One region of the Castellaniella sp. MT123 genome, then DNA from elsewhere that is predicted to be linked to it. Evidence: predicted binding sites of a transcription regulator. Region 1 holds the regulator's gene; each other region holds the start of a gene.

Region 1 (4,680 bases):
GGGTTTCAAGATCCAGGTATTCGCTGGAGAAGACCTCGAACACGTCCTTGGATGTGACTTCGCGGCCGGTTTCGTCGGTGACGCGCTGAATGGCGCGGCTGAACTCGATCTGCAGGCGGCGCGGCAGGACCAGGCCGTGTTCCTGTTCCAGCAGATAGGACACGCCGCCCTTGCCGGACTGGCTGTTGACGCGGATGACGGCGTCGTAGCTGCGGCCCAGATCGGCCGGATCGATCGGCAGGTAGGGAACTTCCCAGATGGCGTCGGGCTGCTGTATGGCGAAGCCCTTTTTGATGGCGTCTTGGTGCGAACCCGAAAACGCGGTGAACACCAGATCGCCCGCATACGGATGGCGCGGATGCACGGGCAACTGATTGCAGTCCTCGACGCAGCGGCGGACCTCGTCGATGTCCGAAAAATCCAGGCCCGGATGGATGCCCTGCGTGTACAGGTTCAAGGCCAGGGTGACCAGGTCTACGTTGCCGGTGCGTTCGCCGTTGCCGAACAGACAGCCTTCGATGCGGTCGGCCCCGGCCATGACGGCGAGTTCGGCCGCAGCCACCGCGGTGCCGCGGTCATTGTGCGGGTGGACGCTGATGACGATCTTGTCGCGCTGTGCCAGATTGCGGTGCATCCATTCGATCTGGTCGGCGTACAGGTTCGGGGTGGTGGCCTCGATGGTGGCCGGCATGTTCAGGATGATCTTGTCCTGCACGGTCGGCTGCCAGGTCTCGACCACGGCATTGCAGACTTCCAGCGCGAAATCCGGCTCCGTCGTGCTGAAGACTTCGGGCGAGTATTCGTAGCGCCAGTGGGTTTCCGGGTGTTTGGCGACTTCGGCCTTGACGATCTTCGTGCCCTCGATGGCGATCGTGCGGACCTCGTCGCGGCTCATGTTGAACACGATCTTGCGGAAAGCCGGTGCGCAGGCGTTGTACATGTGCACGATGGCGTGTTTGGCGCCGGCCAGGGCCTGTACCGTGCGGGGGATCAGGTCGCCGCGTGCCTGGGTCAGGCCGATGATGGTGACGTCATCGGGAATGCGCTTTTCCTCGACCAGTTTGCGCACGAAGTCGTAGTCTGTCTGCGAGGCGGACGGAAAGCCGACCTCGATTTCCTTGAAGCCGATCTTCACCAGCTGTTCGAAGAAGCGCAGTTTGCGCTCTACGCTCATGGGCTCGATCAGCGCCTGGTTGCCATCGCGCAGATCGGTGCTCATCCAGATCGGCGGCGTGGTGATGCGGCGGCTGGGCCAGGTGCGTTCGGAAAATTCACGCGCAAATGGCGCGAACGGAACGTATTTGGAGGCGGGGTTCTGGATCATGGCAATACCTGTCTGGGGGGTGTGCGCCGGAGTCCGGACACGGACATCGCACGGCGGCGAGGGTGTGGCGTAGGAACGGTTGCCGAACTGCCACGCGGCGCTAGGCCCGGCAACCGATCGCTAGCAGCAGTAGACCCGACAGGAAAGACAGGGGAGTCGCCAGGCGAGCGGACGCCGCCACCGACGCGCGCGCAAGCCCGGCCGCAGAAGCCTGCGGCTGAAGGGCAAAGGGTGCGCACGAAATATCCATAGCCATCAGTCAAACATATTTTCTGGCGTCACGCAAGTGTTGGCGCCTGTTTCGTGGGCGTCGGCTGCCGCTGGCGGGCGCTCTCCAGCGCCGCCAGCTGTTGCGCAGCCAGCTGCAGGCGCCTTGCCCGCCCGTTGGCCAGTTCGTTGCGGGCCAGCGACAGGTCGCCCACTCGCAGCGGCTCGTCGCGCGGCTGCCAGGCCCAGAGCAATACGTCCAGGGCGGGCGCCGACAGCTGGTCGGCCAACTGTGCGAACGAGGCGGCATCCACCGGTTTTAGCTGGGCGCGGGTCAGGATGGAGCGGACCGCCAGGTAAACCAGCCAGGCGATCAGGATGGTGAACAGGAAGACCAGGGCCCACCAGAAATACGGGTTGTAGCGCTGTACCAACGCGGTCGCCTCGGCCCCCATGAGGCGGTTTCCGGCATAATCGAGGCCATTGCCAAATGCCAGCAGGCGATTGAGCAGGTCATACCAGACCAGCGCGATCAGGACGACCAGGGTGGCCGAGACGATCTTGGCCGTGGCCGTCAGTTTGAGCAGGATTCTGCGCAGCAATGCGCCGTCCTGCCGGCTGGGAGTTTGGATATGTTCCTGATTCATGGTGTTCATCGAGTCGAATATGCGTTCGCAACCATCCCTGGAGTTGGGCCAGCACCAGCAGTTGGTGCTGACGCCACAGCTTCGCCAGGCCCTGAAGCTGCTGCAATGCTCGACCCAGGAACTGGAGCAGGAAATCACCCAGGCGTTGGCGGACAATCCCCTGCTGGAGCGGGATGATCCCGCCCCGGACGAGGCCGCGGCCCGGGCGGAAATGCTGGAGCATCGCTGGGCGCAGCCCGCACGCCAGATCGTATCGGATGATATCCCGGAATCGGGAACGACGCAGAGCCTGGCGGATCATCTGTTGCAGCAATTGCGCACGACCCGGGCCACACCGCGCGATCAGGGCCTGGTTGCGTTGCTGATCGGCGAGCTGGATGAGCGGGGGTATCTGGATTTCGACCCGCAGTCTTTTTCCTCTGCCCTGCCGCCCGGGCTGGACATCCAGGATGAGGAATGGCGGGCCGCTTTGCGCTTGCTGCAGTCTTTCGATCCGGCGGGCGTGGGCGCGCGGGACCTGTCCGAGTGCCTGCGGCTGCAGTTGCGCGCGCGGGAGGACGAATGGCCGCCGGACGTCCTAGCATGCGCGGTGCGCCTGACGGAATGCCTGGATGACCTGGGTGCGGGACGGTGGGGGCGGCTGTGCGAGACCCTGGGCTGCGAACGCAGCCTGCTGGATGCCGCCCATCGGGCCCTGCTGCGGTTGGATCCGCATCCCGTCAGCGCCTGGCATGATGAGGCGACTTGTTACGTGGTACCCGACATCCTGTTCTACCGGGGACCGGGGGAATGGCTCGCCAGCCTGAACCCGGCGCTGGAGCCGCGATTGCGGCTGGATGCCGGCCTGGTGGCGCAGATCCAGGGTGCGGACGTGCCGTCCGGGCTGCGGGAACAGGTAAGCCAGGCCCATCATCTGATCCAGCAGCTGGGCCAGCGGCGGCAGACCATCCTGCGTGTGGCCGGGTTCATCGCATCCCATCAGCGCCCGTTCCTGGATCACGGCGAAGGGGCCCTGCGGCCGCTGGTGTTGCGCGACGTCGCGCAGGCGCTGGATCTGCACGAGTCCACCATTTCCCGCGCGACGCGCATGAAGTATGCCCAGACCCCCTGGGGCGTGTTCGAACTGAAATATTTTTTCGGTACTGGCGTGCAGACGACATCGGGCGAGGATGCCTCGTCCCGGGCGATCCAGGCGCTCATGCGCGCCTTGCTGGACGCCGAGCCGGCCGGCAAGCCCTTGTCCGACATGCGCCTGACCCGGTTGCTGGCCGATCAGGGCATCGTCATCGCCCGCCGGACGGTCGCCAAATACCGCGAAGCCATGGGCGTGCCGGCGGCCAGTCTGCGCAAGGCCCGGTCGTGAGCCGAAAGACGGCCGATGGGCCAAAACGTCAGGTCCAAGGAAGCGATCAAAACCGCTTGCGCTGCGGATGAAGATGGATGATAATGATTCGCATGTATATCTGTGTATGCAACGCGATCAGCGAGCGCCATGTCCAGGACGCCATTGCCCAGGGGGCAAAGGATCTGGGTGATCTGCAGGCTCAGCTAGGCATCGCCACCTGCTGCGGCCAGTGCGCCGAAACCGCCACCGACTATCTGCCGGGCGGGCGATATGCGGCCGAAGTCGCCCCGGCGGCGTCGGTGCAACCCCGACGCGCGGTCGAGGTCACGCTGCTGACCAGTACCCAGGTCGCCCGCGTCGCCTGATTGCCGGGTGGCGACACCCTTCATGAGCCCCATGCCGCATCGGCATCCGGGGCTCATGCCAATTCACAGTGCCGCCAGGTACCGTCGTCGATCAGTCCTTGCGTCAGCGACCGGATCAGTTCGATGACGGCCGTGACGGCGGGCCGGTCCGGGGCGCTCTTGCTCGTGCACAGACTGATCTTGCGGGACAGCGATGGCGTCAGATGGTAGGCCTTGATGGCGCCTGTATGGATTTCCTTGTAGGCGGCGGAATACGGCAGGATCGTGACGCCGAGCCCCTCACTGACGGCGGGCAGCAGGATTGCCGAGGTGCTCGCCTGAGCCAGCAGCTGATACCGCAGCCGGGCATTCATGAAGGCGTAATCGATCCGCATGCGCAGCTTGTTGGGCGGGCGCGGGAGGATCAGCGGTATATCGGCAAGATCCGTGATCGACAGCCGAGTCCTGGGCAGGGCGACCGAAGGATGGGCCAGCACCAGCAATTCTTCCACGACCAGCGGTGTCGTCGACAGGCTGGAACTGTTCTCCTCGTCTGGCGGCAGCGAAATATCCACGCGGCCCTGCTGGATGGCCAGGGGCAGATCGGCGCTGGGAATGTCCACGATTTCCAGTTCGATGGCGGGGTAACGCTGCCGCACGGCGCGGATCAGGGGCAGGGCCAGTATCCTGGCCGTGCTGGATGCCATGGCGACCGAGACCGCACCCGAGACCGGATCCGCCTTGCGGGTCAGGATGCTGTGGATGGAATCGACCTGGCGCAGGATCGTCTGGGCCTGGCGATACAGCAGCTGG
Region 2 (4,680 bases), 1.5 Mb from region 1:
GCAGCCGCTGGGCGATACGGTCCTGGTGTGCCTGCACCACCGTGGGCAGTTCGCCTTCGACCTGTTGGACGATGGCCGCGATCTCGTCGGCCATTCCCAGCATGGCCTGGGCGAGGCGCGCGCCTTCGCGCTCGCGGGCGGCCTGGAATTCTTCCAGGGCCTGTAAGCACGCCTGTTCGCACAGTGGCATCCAGTCGTCCGGATCCAGACCGCTGCGCGCCAGCCCTTCGCGAGGCAGCTCCGCCAGGGTCGGTGCGGGCAGATCGGGGATATAGCGCCGCGCCCAGGCGAGCTGTTCGGCCAGCCCCTGGACGGCCAGCGCGTCGATTGGGCGCAGGGCTTCACGTTCGGTGACGCTGTAGCTCAGTTTGATCTCGACTTTGCCACGCAGGGCATGGCGGGTGGCGAGTTCGCGGACCTGGCCCTCGGCGAAGCGCAAGTCCTCGGGAATCCGCAGGCTGAGGTCCAGGAAGCGGTTGTTGACGCTGCGGACTTCGACGGCCAGAGCGCCCTGTTCGGCTTCCAGGCGGCTTGCGCCATAAGCGGTCATGCTGCGGATCATCGGCGTGGCCTCTTGATTCTCTACAATAGGGGATTCATTGTAGTCCGCCCGGAGTTCCGTTCATGACCCATCCCGCCCGCCCGGCCGCTCGTCCCTCGGGACGCGCCGCCGATGTCCTGCGTCCCGTCCAGCTGTTGACCGGTTATACGCGCCATGCCGAGGGTTCGGTGCTGGCCTGCATGGGCGACACCCAGGTGCTGTGCACCGCCAGTGTGCTCGAGAAGGTACCGCCCTTCCTGAAGGGCAAGGGACAGGGATGGGTGACCGCCGAATACGGCATGCTGCCTCGGGCCACCCACACCCGGGGCGAACGCGAAGCCGCCCGCGGCAAGCAAAGCGGCCGCACCCAGGAAATCCAGCGCCTGATCGGCCGCAGCCTGCGCGCCGTCTTCGACTTGCAGGCCCTGGGCGAGCGAACACTACAGCTGGACTGCGATGTGCTGCAGGCCGACGGCGGCACGCGTTGCGCCAGCGTCACCGGGGCCTGGCTGGCCGCCGCTCTGGCGGTGCGCGGCCTTGCTGCGCGGGGTCTGTTGGCCGGCAATCCGTTGCGGGGACAGGTGGCTGCCGTCTCGGTGGGCCTGGTCGGTGGCGTACCCGTGCTGGATCTGGATTATCAGGAAGATTCCGGCTGCGACACGGACATGAACGTGGTCATGACCGGCGAGGGCAATTTTGTCGAAGTTCAGGGAACGGGCGAGGGCGGCAGTTTCCGCCGTCAGGAACTCGATGACCTGCTGGATCTGGCCGGCACCGGAATCCGCCAACTGATCCGGGCGCAGGCCCAGGCTCTTGAGGCCGCGCCATGAACCGTGTCGTCCTCGCCTCGAACAATCCTGGCAAACTGAAGGAATTTTCCGCCAGTCTGGCCGCAGCCGGGATCGAGATGGTGCCGCAGGGCGCGCTCGGCGTACCCGAGGCCGAAGAGCCCTTCGGTACCTTCGTCGAGAATGCTCTGGCCAAGGCTCGTCACGCCAGCCGGCTCACCGGTCTGCCGGCCCTGGCAGACGATTCCGGCCTGTGCGTCCGTGCCCTGAAGGGCGAACCTGGCGTGCATTCGGCGCGCTATGCCACGCAGGCGGATGGCACCCGCTCGGACGCGGCGAACAATGCCCGGTTGGTGTCCGAGATGGCCGGGCAGGCGGATCGTCGCGGCTGCTACGTTGCGGTGCTCGTCTACATCCGCAGTGCCGATGACCCGCGTCCCATCGTGGTCGAGGGCAGCTGGGAAGGCGAGGTCCTGCCCGAACCGCGAGGCGCCAATGGCTTTGGCTATGATCCGTATTTCTATCTGCCGGACCTGGGCGTGACTGCGGCTGAATTGCCACTGGAACGGAAAAACAGGCTCAGCCACCGCGCGAGTGCCCTGCGTGCGCTGCTGCAGGCCCTGCGTGACGAATATCAGAATCGGGATGCATCATGAAAAAGCTGGTGCGCGTTCCGCAATCCGATCACCGTGATGATGGCCGCCCGGGTGTCCGGGGGCGGCAGGGCCTGGCGGCGCTGCCGCCGCTGTCCATTTACGTGCACGTGCCCTGGTGCGTGCATAAATGTCCCTATTGCGATTTCAATTCACACGAACGCACGGGTGAACTCCCCGAAGAGGATTACCTGCGGGCGTTGCAGGCAGATCTGGAACAGGCCTTGCCCGATGTCTGGGGGCGCCCTGTATCGACCGTGTTTTTCGGCGGCGGCACGCCCAGTCTGCTGTCGGCCGATGCCATCGACCGGATCATCGGTATGTTGCGCTCCATGCTGAACCTGCCGCCCGATGTCGAGATCACCCTCGAGGCCAACCCGGGGACCGCCGAAGCCGGCCGGTTCCAGGGGTATGCGCAGGCTGGGGTCAATCGCATTTCCCTGGGCATCCAGAGCTTCGACGACGACAAGCTGAAGCGCCTGGGCCGGATTCACGATGCCGCCCAGGCCCGGGCAGCCATCGGAATGGCCCAGCGCGCCGTGGACCGCGTCAATCTGGACCTGATGTTCGCACTGCCGCAACAGACCCTGGCCGAATGCGAACGGGATGTTCGCGAAGCCATCTCGTTTGGCACCGGCCACCTGTCGCTATATCACCTGACGCTCGAACCGAACACCGTGTTCGCCAAATACCCGCCCCGGCTGCCGGATGACGAACTGAGCGCCACCATGCAGGACCAGGCGGCCGAACTGGCCGAGTCCGCCGGGTTCGAGCGCTACGAGGTGTCCGCCTATGCGCGGCCCGGCCAGATCTGCCAGCACAACCTGAACTATTGGCAGTTCGGCGATTACCTGGGAATCGGTCCGGGGGCCCACTCGAAGATCTCGTTCCAGGACCGGATCACGCGGCAGGCCCGGGCCCGGATGCCCGATGCCTGGATGCGGCTGGTGCTGGAGGGCGAGGGCCGGCATGTCGTCGAGCGCCGCGAACTGGATCACCAGGACCTGGGTTTCGAATTCATGCTCAACGCGCTACGCTTGAAGCAAGGGGTCGAAGGCGGACTCTTCATCGAGCGCACTGGGTTGTCCCTGATGTCCGTCTTGCCCGCCATGCGTCGCGCGGTGGATCGTGGACTGCTGGAACCAGGCCTGGAGCGCATCCGGGCCACGGCTCAAGGCTGGCGTTTCCTGAACGATCTGCAGATGGAATTCCTGGCTTGATCGCGGATATCGCCTGGCGGCCGTTTGCGTTGCCTGACGCGCTGTGATGCACCATTTTGTGGCGACAATCCGGATCAGCTGCCCTACAATATGCACCACTATGGTGCATATTGTGCTTCAAGCGGTGCAGCCTCAGTTGCACCGTGCTCCTTCACAGTGCCATGATGCACCCGCCTTACCCTCGAAGCACGCTCGACCGAAAACTGGCACGAGGTTTGCTTATCTTGTCATCGAGGACGCACGCCGCGTCATCGAGAGCAACGTCTCTGGCTTGATCTTCCTTACACACATTTTGGCGCAGGAGCCTGTATGTCCACCCCCGAAAACGTCGTCCAGATGATTGCCGAACGCGAAGTGGCGTTCGTGGATTTCCGCTTTACCGACACCCTAGGTCGGGAACACCATCTGACGGTCCCCGCCAGCCAGGTGGATGAAGACCGCATGGAGTCCGGTGTGGCGTTCGATGGTTCGTCCCTGCCTGGCTGGAAGGGCATCGAGGCCTCCGACATGATTCTGGTTCCCGACGCCGGCACCGCGCGTCTGGACCCCTTCCGCGAGGAAACCACGCTGATCCTCACCTGCGACGTGGTCGAGCCTTCCGATCTGAAAGGATACGACCGTGATCCTCGCTCGCTGGCGCGCCGCGCCGAGGCTTACCTGAAATCCAGCGGGCTGGGCGATACCGCCTACTTCGGGCCGGAACCTGAATTCTTCGTCTTCGACGGCATCAGCTGGAAGTCCGACATGTCCGGCAGCTTCGTGAAGATCCATTCGAACGAAGGCGCCTGGTCCAATGCCGATGACGCCAATGGCACCAACCTGGGCTATCGCCCGGCGATCAAGGGCGGCTATGTGCCGGTGCCTCCCGTCGATTCCTTCATGGACATGCGCTCCGAAATGTGCCTGCTGATGGAGCAGATGGGTGTGCCGGTCGAGGTCCACCACCACGAAGTCGCCAATGCGGGCCAGCTGGAAATCGGCACACGCTTCAGCACCCTGGTGCAGCGCGCCGACTGGACCCAGACCATGAAATACGTGATCCGTAACGTGGCGCATGTCTACGGCAAGACGGCCACCTTCATGCCCAAGCCCATCGTCGGCGACAATGGCTCGGGCATGCACGTGCACCAGTCCATCTGGAAGGAAGGCCAGAACCTGTTCGCCGGCAACGGTTACGGTGGCCTGTCGGAATTCGCGCTGTATTACATCGGCGGCATCATCCACCACGCACGTGCGCTCAACGCGATCACGAATCCGTCCACCAATTCCTACAAGCGCCTGGTGCCGCACTACGAGGCCCCGGTGAAACTCGCCTACTCGGCGCGCAACCGCTCGGCCTCGATCCGGATTCCCTACGTCAGCAACCCCAAGGCCCGCCGCGTCGAATCGCGCTTCCCGGATCCTCTGGCCAATCCGTACCTGGCTTTCTCGGCCCTGATGATGGCCGGTCTGGATGGCGTGCAGAACAAGATCCACCC
Region 3 (4,680 bases), 1.1 Mb from region 1:
AGCCGCCAGGCGTTGGCCGCCACGGCCAGCGTGGACAGCAACATGGTGATGGCCGCCAGCCAGGGCTGCACCCAACCGAAGGCCGCCAGCGGCGTCATGAGCAGATGCCAGACCAGCGACCCATACAGATTCTGGAGCGCGATGCGCCGTGTGGCGCCGTCCAGCGCGGCGACGTCGCCCTCGCCCGCCGCGGCGATGCGCAGCCGCGCGGCATGGCGCGCCGCCAGGGCCGACGGCACCGACATGGACATGGCGCAGGGGCAGCTCATCACCAGCAGCGCCACGGTCACGGCCAGCGCGTGATCGGGCTGTGTCCGCCACCAATACCAGCCGACCAGGACCGCCAGCAGGATCTGCAGGCACACGAACCAGAACGCCAGGCGATCCGCCGAACGCAAGAGCCCCGCATCCCGGCCGCCCCCGGGCTGGCCGCTGACGGCCTGACGCGCGCAAGTTTCCAGAAAGCGGGCCGCCAGCAGGAAGGCGACGAACATCGATACCGAGTCGAAATAGACCTCTCCCGCATCGCGCCAGGTGGCGATCACGCTGGGGATGAAGGCTGCCAGGATGCCCAGCGCCACCGGCACATCCATGCCGATACGACCGCGCCGCAGATCGCGCCACGCACCGGACCACACTGGCCAGGCGCAGTACAGCGCCAGCGGCACACACAGGATCAGGCTGAGCCAGTTCATGAGGATGATCGCTTGTTCCAGCGCCAACTGGGAATCGGCCGCCCTCGCGCCATGGCGCAGGTACCCGGGAAACGCCAGCATCATCACCTGCATCATGATCAGCCACGCCAGCCCGGTGCGGGCAAGCATGTGCCGTCGCGCGCGGCGCATGACATCGGTCATGTGAGGTGGAGGCGTCAACAATGAGGGAGCGTGCATGGCTGGACTATAGCCAGCTTCCCGCCAGCCAACTTTGACTCAAGTCAATAAACCGGAAAAGCCCTTGCCCGATCCGGGGATTAAATTCTGGGCGCCCTCCCGCACCACGATAGCCGCCACGTTGGTGCCGCAGCGCACCGTCCTGATCCATCGCCGCTTGGAAAACCCGGCAATTCCTGGTGCTGCCTTCCGGCACCCGAAGCCATCCAAAAGTTGGCATCACGTTTGCTTATATCCAGATGAACACCTTCATCCAACAGGAGCGGCAACCATGTACGACGACACCATCGACGGCTTTGTAAAGGCAGCCAATGCCAAGCTTGATCACCTGCGCCTGGCACCACACAGCTTCTTCATCTCCTGCATGCTCGCGGGCGCCTACATCGGTCTTGGCATCATTCTGATCTTCGCGCTGGGCAGCCATCTGGCACCTGACATCCGGCCCCTGGTAATGGGACTCACGTTCGGGATCGCCCTCATCCTGGTGGTCATTGCCGGTGCCGAACTCTTCACGGGGCACACGATGGTGATGACACTGCGCCGCTATCGCGGACAAGGCAGTTGGGCGGACGCCGCCACTGTCCTGTGCGTGAGCTGGGCCGGCAATCTGTGCGGCGCCGCCGTGTTGGTCGGGCTGTTCGTCATGGGCGGCGGCGGTGGGCTGCTGAGCGACCCGAACGGCCCGCTCATGGCCGCCGCGGTAGCGAAGATGAATGCAGGCGCCGCCAGCCTGTTCGCCCGCGCCGTGCTGTGCAACTGGCTAGTCTGCCTCGCCATCTGGATGTCGGCGCGCGTATCGTCCGACAGCGCCCGCTGCATCGTGATCGGCTGGTGTCTGCTGACCTTCATCGCCAGCGGCTACGAACACAGCGTGGCCAACATGACCGTGCTGCTGCTGGCGCTGGCGGGCCATCATCCGGACTCCGTCAGCCTGTCCGGCATGCTCTGGAACCTGAGCTGGGTAACGCTGGGGAACCTGGTGGGCGGAGCGATCTGCGTTGCTGGCGCCTACGGCATCTCCTCGTCCCGCCGGGCCAGCCTGAACACGCATGGGACCACTCCCAACCCGGACACACCGGCCGCCCGCTCCTGAACCCGTCGCTGATCACCCCTGGAGTCGATTCATGAATCCTCACGCCTCTCCCACCACCACGACCGGCTCGGTCCCGAGAGCGAAGCTGGTCATCATCGGTCACGGCATGGTCGGACACCGCTTGCTGGAGGAACTGGCACGCGATGCGCACGGCTATGACATCACAGTCTTCTGCAGCGAACCGGCACTGGCCTACGACCGCGTGCATCTGAGCCAATGCTTCGACGGTGCCGGGCCCGCGGAGCTCGCCCTGGCCGACGAGGCGTTCTTCAATGAACACGGCATCACAGTCCTGCGCGGACAGCATGCAGCCTGGGTCGATCGCAAAAAGCGCCGTGTCCACCTGGACAAGGATCAGTCCTACCCCTATGACAAGCTTGTCTTTGCCACCGGGTCGGTGCCCTTCATCCCGCCCATCGAGGGCGCCGACCGACCCGGCTGCCTGCCCTATCGCACCCTGCAGGATGTGAAAGCCATCCGGGAATCCGCCGCCGGCGGCCGCCGGGGCGTGGTGATCGGCGGCGGCCTGCTGGGGCTGGAAGCCGCGCGCGCCCTGCAGGGCCTGAAGCTGGAAACCCATGTGGTCGAGTTTTCCCCCTGGCTCATGACGACACAGCTGGACGAACCTGGCGGCCGGCTGCTGCGCAAGAAGATCGAGGCTCTGGGCATTCACGTCCACCCGTCGAAAATGACCGCATCCATCGGCAACGGCCTGTGCTCGCGCCACCGGCTGCGTTTCTCGGACGGCGATTTCCTCGAATCCGACCTGGTCGTGTTCTCGGCCGGCATCCGGCCCTGCGACCGGCTGGCGAACGGCTGCGGCCTGGTGATCGGCGAGCGCGGCGGGATCGTCATCGACGAACACTGCAGGACATCCGACCCCGACATCCACGCCATCGGCGAGGTGGCCAGCTGGCACGGGGGCACGTTCGGCCTGGTTGCACCGGGATACGAGATGGCGCGCGTCTGCGCCGCGCATCTGACCGGCAGGGACGCGCCGGTCTTCCAGGGCACGCTGCCGGGCACCAAGCTCAAACTGCTGGGAGTCGATGTCGCCTCGATCGGCGACGCCCAGGGCCGCACGCCCGATAGCGTCAGCTGCGTCTTCGAGGACACGCTGGCTGGGGTCTACAAGAAGCTGGTACTGGATCCGACCGGCAAACGCCTGCTGGGTGCCGTGCTGGTGGGCGACACCGAGGCCTTCGGCGTGCTCGACCAGTATTTCCGCACCGGAATGAACCTGCCCGGTCAGCCGGCGACGTTGATCGCGCCCCCCGCCGGCGACACGCCCGCCTTGGGTGTGGACACACTGCCCGACTCGGCACAGATCTGTTCCTGCAATCAGGTCAGCAAGGGCGACCTATGCGGCGCCATCGCGGCCGGCTGTACCACACTGGGTGACCTGAAATCACGCACCCGGGCCGGCGCGACCTGCGGCGGCTGCGTGCCACTGGTCAAGCAAGTGCTGGAGAGCGAGCTGCAACGTCGCGGAATTGCCGTCGACCACAGCCTCTGCGAACACTTTGCCTACAGCCGCCAGGAACTCTATCACCTGATCCGGGTCAACCAGATCCGCGACTTCAACACCCTGATCACCCGCCACGGCAAGGGGCGCGGCTGCGACATCTGCAAACCGACGGCGGCATCGATATTTGCGTCGTGCTGGAACGATTACGTCCTGTCGGCCCCGCTCGCGCCCCTGCAGGACAGCAACGACGCCTACCTGGGCAACCTGCAGAAGGACGGCACCTATTCGGTCGTGCCGCGCATCCCCGGCGGCGAGATCACGCCCGACAAGCTGATCGTCATCGGCGAAGTGGCGCGCCAGTACGACCTGTACACCAAGATCACCGGTGGCCAGCGCATCGACCTGTTCGGTGCCCGGCTGGAACAACTGCCGGAGATCTGGAAGAGACTGATCGATGCCGGCTTCGAATCGGGCCATGCCTACGGTAAGTCCCTGCGCACGGCCAAGTCCTGCGTGGGTAGCACCTGGTGCCGCTACGGCGTCCAGGACTCCGTGGGGCTGGCCATCCGTCTGGAAGACCGTTACCGGGGACTGCGCGCGCCGCACAAGATCAAGATGGCCGCCTCGGGCTGCACGCGCGAATGTGCCGAAGCCCAGAGCAAGGACGTCGGTGTGATCGCCACCGAAAAGGGCTGGAATCTATACGTCTGCGGTAATGGTGGCATGCGCCCGCGCCATGCCGAGCTGCTGGTGGCCGGACTGGATGACGAGGCTCTGTTCCGGACCATCGACCGCTTCCTGATGTTCTACATTCGCACGGCCGACAAGCTGCAGCGCACAGCCGTCTGGCGAGACAGCCTGGAAGGGGGCCTGGATTACCTGAAGGATGTGGTCCTGCATGACAGCCTGGGAATCGCAGCCGAACTGGAGGCCCAGATGCAGGCCGTGGTCAAAAGCTACGAGTGCGAATGGACCAGCACCCTGAAGGATCCCAAAGCCCTGCGCCGCTTCGTGCCGGCCGTCAACAGCGATGCGCCCGACGAGCACATCATCCACCGGCGCGAGCGGGGCCAGCCACGCCCCGCCACGCGCGCCGAGGCTGCACAGGATGCCGCCAACCGCCCTGTGCATGCCCCCATGGTCAGACCCGAGAGCGCCGAGTGGCAGGACGTCTGCCACGTGGACGACCTGATCCCGGATGCCGGCATCTTGGTCCGCGCCCATGG
Region 4 (4,680 bases), 1.6 Mb from region 1:
GGCAACCGCTTGCAGCCAGGTCTGGTGCAGCAGGGCAAAAAAGCCTTCCGGGCCGGGGCCGCCCAGCATACGGGAATAGAACACGCCAGTCAGGATCGCGCCGACGATTCCACCCACGGCATGGATGCCGAAGACATCGAAGGAATCATCGATGCCCAGGCGGCGTTTGAGGCCGCTGACGCCATAGAGCGCCGCCCAGGCGGCCAATGCGCCAATGATCGGCGCGGCGCCCGGCGCCACGAATCCCGCAGCCGGCGTGATGCCGACCAGGCCGGCAATCCCGCCTGACGCTGCGCCCAGCAGCGATGCCTTGCCTTTGAGCAGTCGTTCGGCCAGCGCCCAGGCCAGGACCCCGGCGGCGGCGGCCAACAGGGTATTGGCGACGGCCAGGACGGCCTGTTCGTTGGCTGCCAGGGCCGACCCGCCGTTGAATCCGAACCAGCCGACCCAGAGCAGCGCGGCGCCGCTCAGGTTCAGCGGCAGGCTGTGCGGGGGCATGGCCTGCCGGCCGAATCCCCGGCGCGGTCCCAGGTAGCGTGCGGCCACCAGACCCGCCGCCCCGGCGCTGATGTGCACGACGGTGCCACCCGCGAAGTCCAGCGCCCCGAGCAGATGCAGCCAGCCGTCCTCGGCCCAGACCATGTGCGCGATCGGTAGATATCCCAGGGTGAACCAGATCCCGATGTAGCACAGGACGGCGCCAAAACGGGCCCGCTCGGCAATGCTGCCCGTCACCAGTCCGCAGGTGATGGCGGCAAAGGTCGCCTGAAATAGAGAGAACAGCAGCTCGGGGATCGAGCCCGTCAGGGGCAGGGTGGTGCTGGCGCCCGGAAGGTAGAGACCGGCCAGGCCCAGCCGCGTGAAGCCACCAAGCCCGCCAAAGCCCGTCGTGAAGGCCAGCGAATATCCATACAGGAACCACAGGACCGTCGCCAGCGCGCAGGCGCCCAGCGTCTGGCTCATGACCGACAGCACATGGCGACCGCGCGCCAGCCCGCCGTAGAAAAGCGCAAGTCCGGGCATGCACATCAGCCAGACCAGCAAGGTCGAAACCATCACCCAAACGACATCCGTCTTGTCCATGATTCAATGCTCCTGTTGGCGTGGGTCAAAGGGCGGATTCGCCGGATTCGCCGGTGCGGATGCGGATGGCCTGTTCGAGCGGCACGACGAAAATCTTGCCGTCGCCGATTTTTCCGGTGCGTGCGGCCTGACTCAGGCATTCGATCGTCAGTTCCAGCAGGTGATCGGGAACGGCCACCTGGATCTGCAGTTTGGGCAGGAAATCCACCTGATATTCCGCCCCCCGGTAGAGTTCCGTGTGGCCTTTCTGGCGGCCAAAGCCGCGCGCTTCCGTGACCGTCATGCCCTGGATGCCGGAGGCAACCAGGGCCGCGTGGACTTCTTCCAGCTTGAACGGTTTGATGATGGCCGTGATGAGTTTCATGAGCGTTCCTTTGTCGGCGGGCTATGGAACAGTTCAAAGCAAGGGGCATGCCAGGTTTATTTCACTGTAAAGGCGCCTTTCCGGGTGCCAGGCCGCTGGTCATCTCGTGTGATGCCCTGGTTTGGTGCGTCAGGGCGACTGGATTGCGCCGACATGGTGCGAGGATGATTGGTCGCCGGACATGGACGGCGTGCAGTCGGGCGTGGCGTCCACCCGGCGTTTTGTGTCCAGTTGTTGATGGGGCTGGGGCACACCCAGCGGAAGACCTGGGTCATTTCCCCTATGGGGCTCGCAGCGGAAGCGGTGGGTGATGGGCTCTGCCTGTGAAATCAGTGATTACAGGTCAGGGTTTACCCTTGTCAGCTGGGCGCTAGAATTGTAACCAACCCGGCCGTTACACAAGCCGGACATGTCAATAACGATCCGCCATGCGTTGGCAGCGGAATCTTGAATAGGGAAAATCATGAACATGACGCGTAAAACGCTGACTCTAGCCGCCGTGGTCGCATCGCTGAGCCTGCTGGCCGCGTGCTCCAAGAGCGAGTCGCCCAAGGCCCCCGCCACAGAGCCCGCGCCCGCGACCACGCCGGCGCCCGCGCCGCAAGGCCAGCCGGCCGCCCCTCAGACGCCGCAAAGCGCGCCGGCCGATCAGCAGTCCATGCAGGACAAGATCAAGGAATCGGCCGGACAAGCCAAGGACAAGGCCGCTGAAGTGGGCCATGCTGTCGCCGACAAGGCGGGGCAACTGGCTGAAAAGGCCGGCGAGGCCGCCAATAGCGCGCGCGAATCCGTGAAGGAAGGTGCCGCCAAGGCTGATTCCGCCATCCAGGGCGCGATCGGCAACGGCACCAAGTAAGCCGGGCTCCTGATCCGGCCATTCCTTTGTGAGGCGGCTGGATCAGACGTGAGGAAAAGGGCGCTTTGGCGCCCTTTTCCGTATCCGCCCCCTGGCCGCCCGCCATAGCCAACCCGCTTCGCATGGCCGGATGCCGACCCCTGGCTTCCGGGACAATTTCATCCTTCCGAACTCCGAAGGGTCCAGGCGCGGCCTATAGTGCGTCAAACGGTTCGGATGCGGGGAGGCGTCATGTCGCTTGCGGTGCTGGCCAGCCGGGCACTCTTCGGCTTGCAGGCCCGGCCTGTCCAGGTCGAGGTGCATGTCGGGGCCGGCCTGCCGACGTTTTCCCTGGTGGGTCTGCCCGGCGCGGGGGTGCGCGAAAGCCGCGAGCGGGTGCGTTCCGCGATCCTCAGCTGTGGCTTTGAATTTCCCGCAGGGCGGATCACGGCGAATCTCGCGCCCGCCGACCTGCCGAAGGAGTCCGGGCGGTTCGACTTGCCGATCGCCCTGGGTGTGTTGCTGGCGTCGGGGCAGGTGGCCGATGCGCAGGGGCGCAGCCCCGACGTGCGACATTACGTGCTGGCGGGCGAACTGTCCTTGACGGGCGCGCTGGTGCCGGCCGATTCGGCCCTCGCAATCGCGCTGGCGGTTGCGCGGGATGATCCGGACGCGACCCTGATCATGGCGCCGCCCGCAGCGGGCATCGCTGCCCTGGTGCCCGGCCTGCGGGTGCTGGCCGCATCCGGTCTGGACCAGGTCGTGGCGCATTTCGCGGGGCTCGAGCCTTTGCCGCCCGCCGAGCCTGCGACCCTGAGTGGTGCTTCCGGGCCGGTACCCTGCATGGCCGACGTGCGCGGCCAGGCGGCGGCGCGTCGCGCCCTGGAGATCGCCGCCGCCGGCGGCCACAGTCTGATCATGACGGGGCCGCCCGGGGTGGGCAAGAGTATGCTGGCCCAGCGGATGCCGGGGCTTTTGCCGCCGCTCTCGCGGTGGCAGGCGCTGGAGGTGGCGGCCGTGCAGGGGCTGGTGAGTCCTCTGCGCGCCTTGCCGGTGCAGCCGCCATTCAGGGCTCCACACCATGGCGCGTCCATGCCGGCGCTGGTGGGAGGCGGCGCGCATCCCCGGCCAGGCGAGATCAGTCTGGCTCATCACGGTGTGCTGTTCCTGGATGAGCTGCCCGAATTCGACCGCCGCGCGCTGGAGGCCCTGCGTGAGCCGCTGGAGACGGGCACCGTCACCGTCGCACGGGCGGCGGGCAGCTGCCATTTTCCGGCGCGCTTTCAGCTGGTCGCGGCCATGAATCCCTGTCCCTGCGGCTGGCTGGGCCATCCCCGCCAGTCCTGCCGCTGCCCCCAGGAACGGATTGCGCGGTATCGCGCACAGGTGTCCGGGCCGCTGCTGGACCGCATCGACCTGCATGTGAATTTGGCCATCGAAGGCGCCTGGCATGAAGCGCCGGCGGGCGAATCGTCCGTGGCGATCCGCACCCGGGTGCAGGCGGCGCATCGGGTCCAGCTGGATCGCCAGGGCAGCCTGAATGCCCGGCTGGATGCGCCAGGGCTGGTGGCCCATGGGGCTCTGGATGCGCCAGGGAGGGTGCTGCTGGCCAGAACCGTCGAGGCCTGGGGATGGTCGGCGCGTGCCACGCAGCGCATCCTTCGGGTGGCTCGGACCCTGGCGGACTTGCAGGGCATGCCGGGGATCGGCGTGGCGCAGCTGGCGGAGGCGATTCAGTTCCGCCCGGACGCGGGGGCACCGCGTCCAGGCAGGTAAAATGAAGCTTTCCATTCAGGAGGCTGCGATGATCGCCCCCAATCAGTGGTTCGAGGATTTCCAGAAGAACATGTCGGATTTGCTGGCCAAAACGCCCGCCGCCGACATCGAGCGCAACATGAAGGCACTCATGACGCAGACCTTTGCCCGCATGGATCTGATCACCCGCGAAGAGTTCGACGTGCAGGCCGATCTGCTGGCGCGCGCGCTGGAACGGGTCGATTCCCTGGAGACCCGGGTACACGCACTGGAACAACAGTTCGACAAAACCGAGTAAATCATCCTATAATCAAGGGCTTTTCCGGGTACTCACATCAAATTCGTGCACAACCGATCGGGTTTTGTGTTCGAAATTTTTTGGGGTCGTGGAAAAAGGCCCGGTCATGCTGGTTGCGCATGTCGGGTTCATCATGTTTGCGAATTGCAGGTCATCCAAGCGTCCGGTCTGTCGGGCCACCTGGATTCGCCAAGCCAACAGAGTAATCGTCATGCCCAAGATGAAGAGCAAAAAAGGCGCTTCCAAGCGCTTTAAGGTGCGCGGCAGTGGTTCCATCAAGCGCGGCCAGGCTTTCAAGCGTCATATCCTGACCAAGAAAACCACAAAGAACAAACGCCAGCTGCG

What was found. The regulator sigma-54, encoded in region 1, starts transcription at its own class of promoters, with help from an activator protein. The targets are predictions, from matches to a motif close to TGGCANGNAANCTGCTTT.
Region 2: glnA (type I glutamate--ammonia ligase) is a predicted target of sigma-54. The motif match lies at 3,407-3,424, and genes of this name have one in related genera.
Region 3: ABCV34_RS06885 (formate/nitrite transporter family protein) is a predicted target of sigma-54. The motif match lies at 1,108-1,125, and genes of this name have one in related genera.
Region 4: ABCV34_RS04765 (P-II family nitrogen regulator) is a predicted target of sigma-54. The motif match lies at 1,483-1,500, and genes of this name have one in related genera.

Annotation. Positions count from the first base shown of each region.
Region 1 is NZ_CP154879.1:2,628,716-2,633,395, forward strand. Features, by position in the region: gene leuA (2-isopropylmalate synthase) at 1-1,324, opposite strand, end outside; gene ABCV34_RS12425 (hypothetical protein) at 1,603-2,178, opposite strand; gene rpoN (RNA polymerase factor sigma-54) at 2,198-3,541, shown strand; gene ABCV34_RS12435 ((2Fe-2S)-binding protein) at 3,634-3,888, shown strand; gene ABCV34_RS12440 (LysR substrate-binding domain-containing protein) at 3,942-4,680, opposite strand, start outside.
Region 2 is NZ_CP154879.1:770,945-775,624, forward strand. Features, by position in the region: gene ABCV34_RS03510 (DUF1732 domain-containing protein) at 1-562, opposite strand, end outside; gene rph (ribonuclease PH) at 625-1,371, shown strand; gene rdgB (RdgB/HAM1 family non-canonical purine NTP pyrophosphatase) at 1,368-1,985, shown strand; gene hemW (radical SAM family heme chaperone HemW) at 1,982-3,202, shown strand; gene glnA (type I glutamate--ammonia ligase) at 3,512-4,680, shown strand, end outside.
Region 3 is NZ_CP154879.1:1,481,931-1,486,610, forward strand. Features, by position in the region: gene ABCV34_RS06880 (hypothetical protein) at 1-893, opposite strand, end outside; gene ABCV34_RS06885 (formate/nitrite transporter family protein) at 1,165-1,986, shown strand; gene nirB (nitrite reductase large subunit NirB) at 2,018-4,680, shown strand, end outside.
Region 4 is NZ_CP154879.1:1,025,330-1,030,009, reverse strand. Features, by position in the region: gene ABCV34_RS04770 (ammonium transporter) at 1-1,083, opposite strand, end outside; gene ABCV34_RS04765 (P-II family nitrogen regulator) at 1,109-1,447, opposite strand; gene ABCV34_RS04760 (YtxH domain-containing protein) at 1,911-2,303, shown strand; gene ABCV34_RS04755 (YifB family Mg chelatase-like AAA ATPase) at 2,535-4,058, shown strand; gene ABCV34_RS04750 (accessory factor UbiK family protein) at 4,087-4,335, shown strand; gene rpmI (50S ribosomal protein L35) at 4,547-4,680, shown strand, end outside.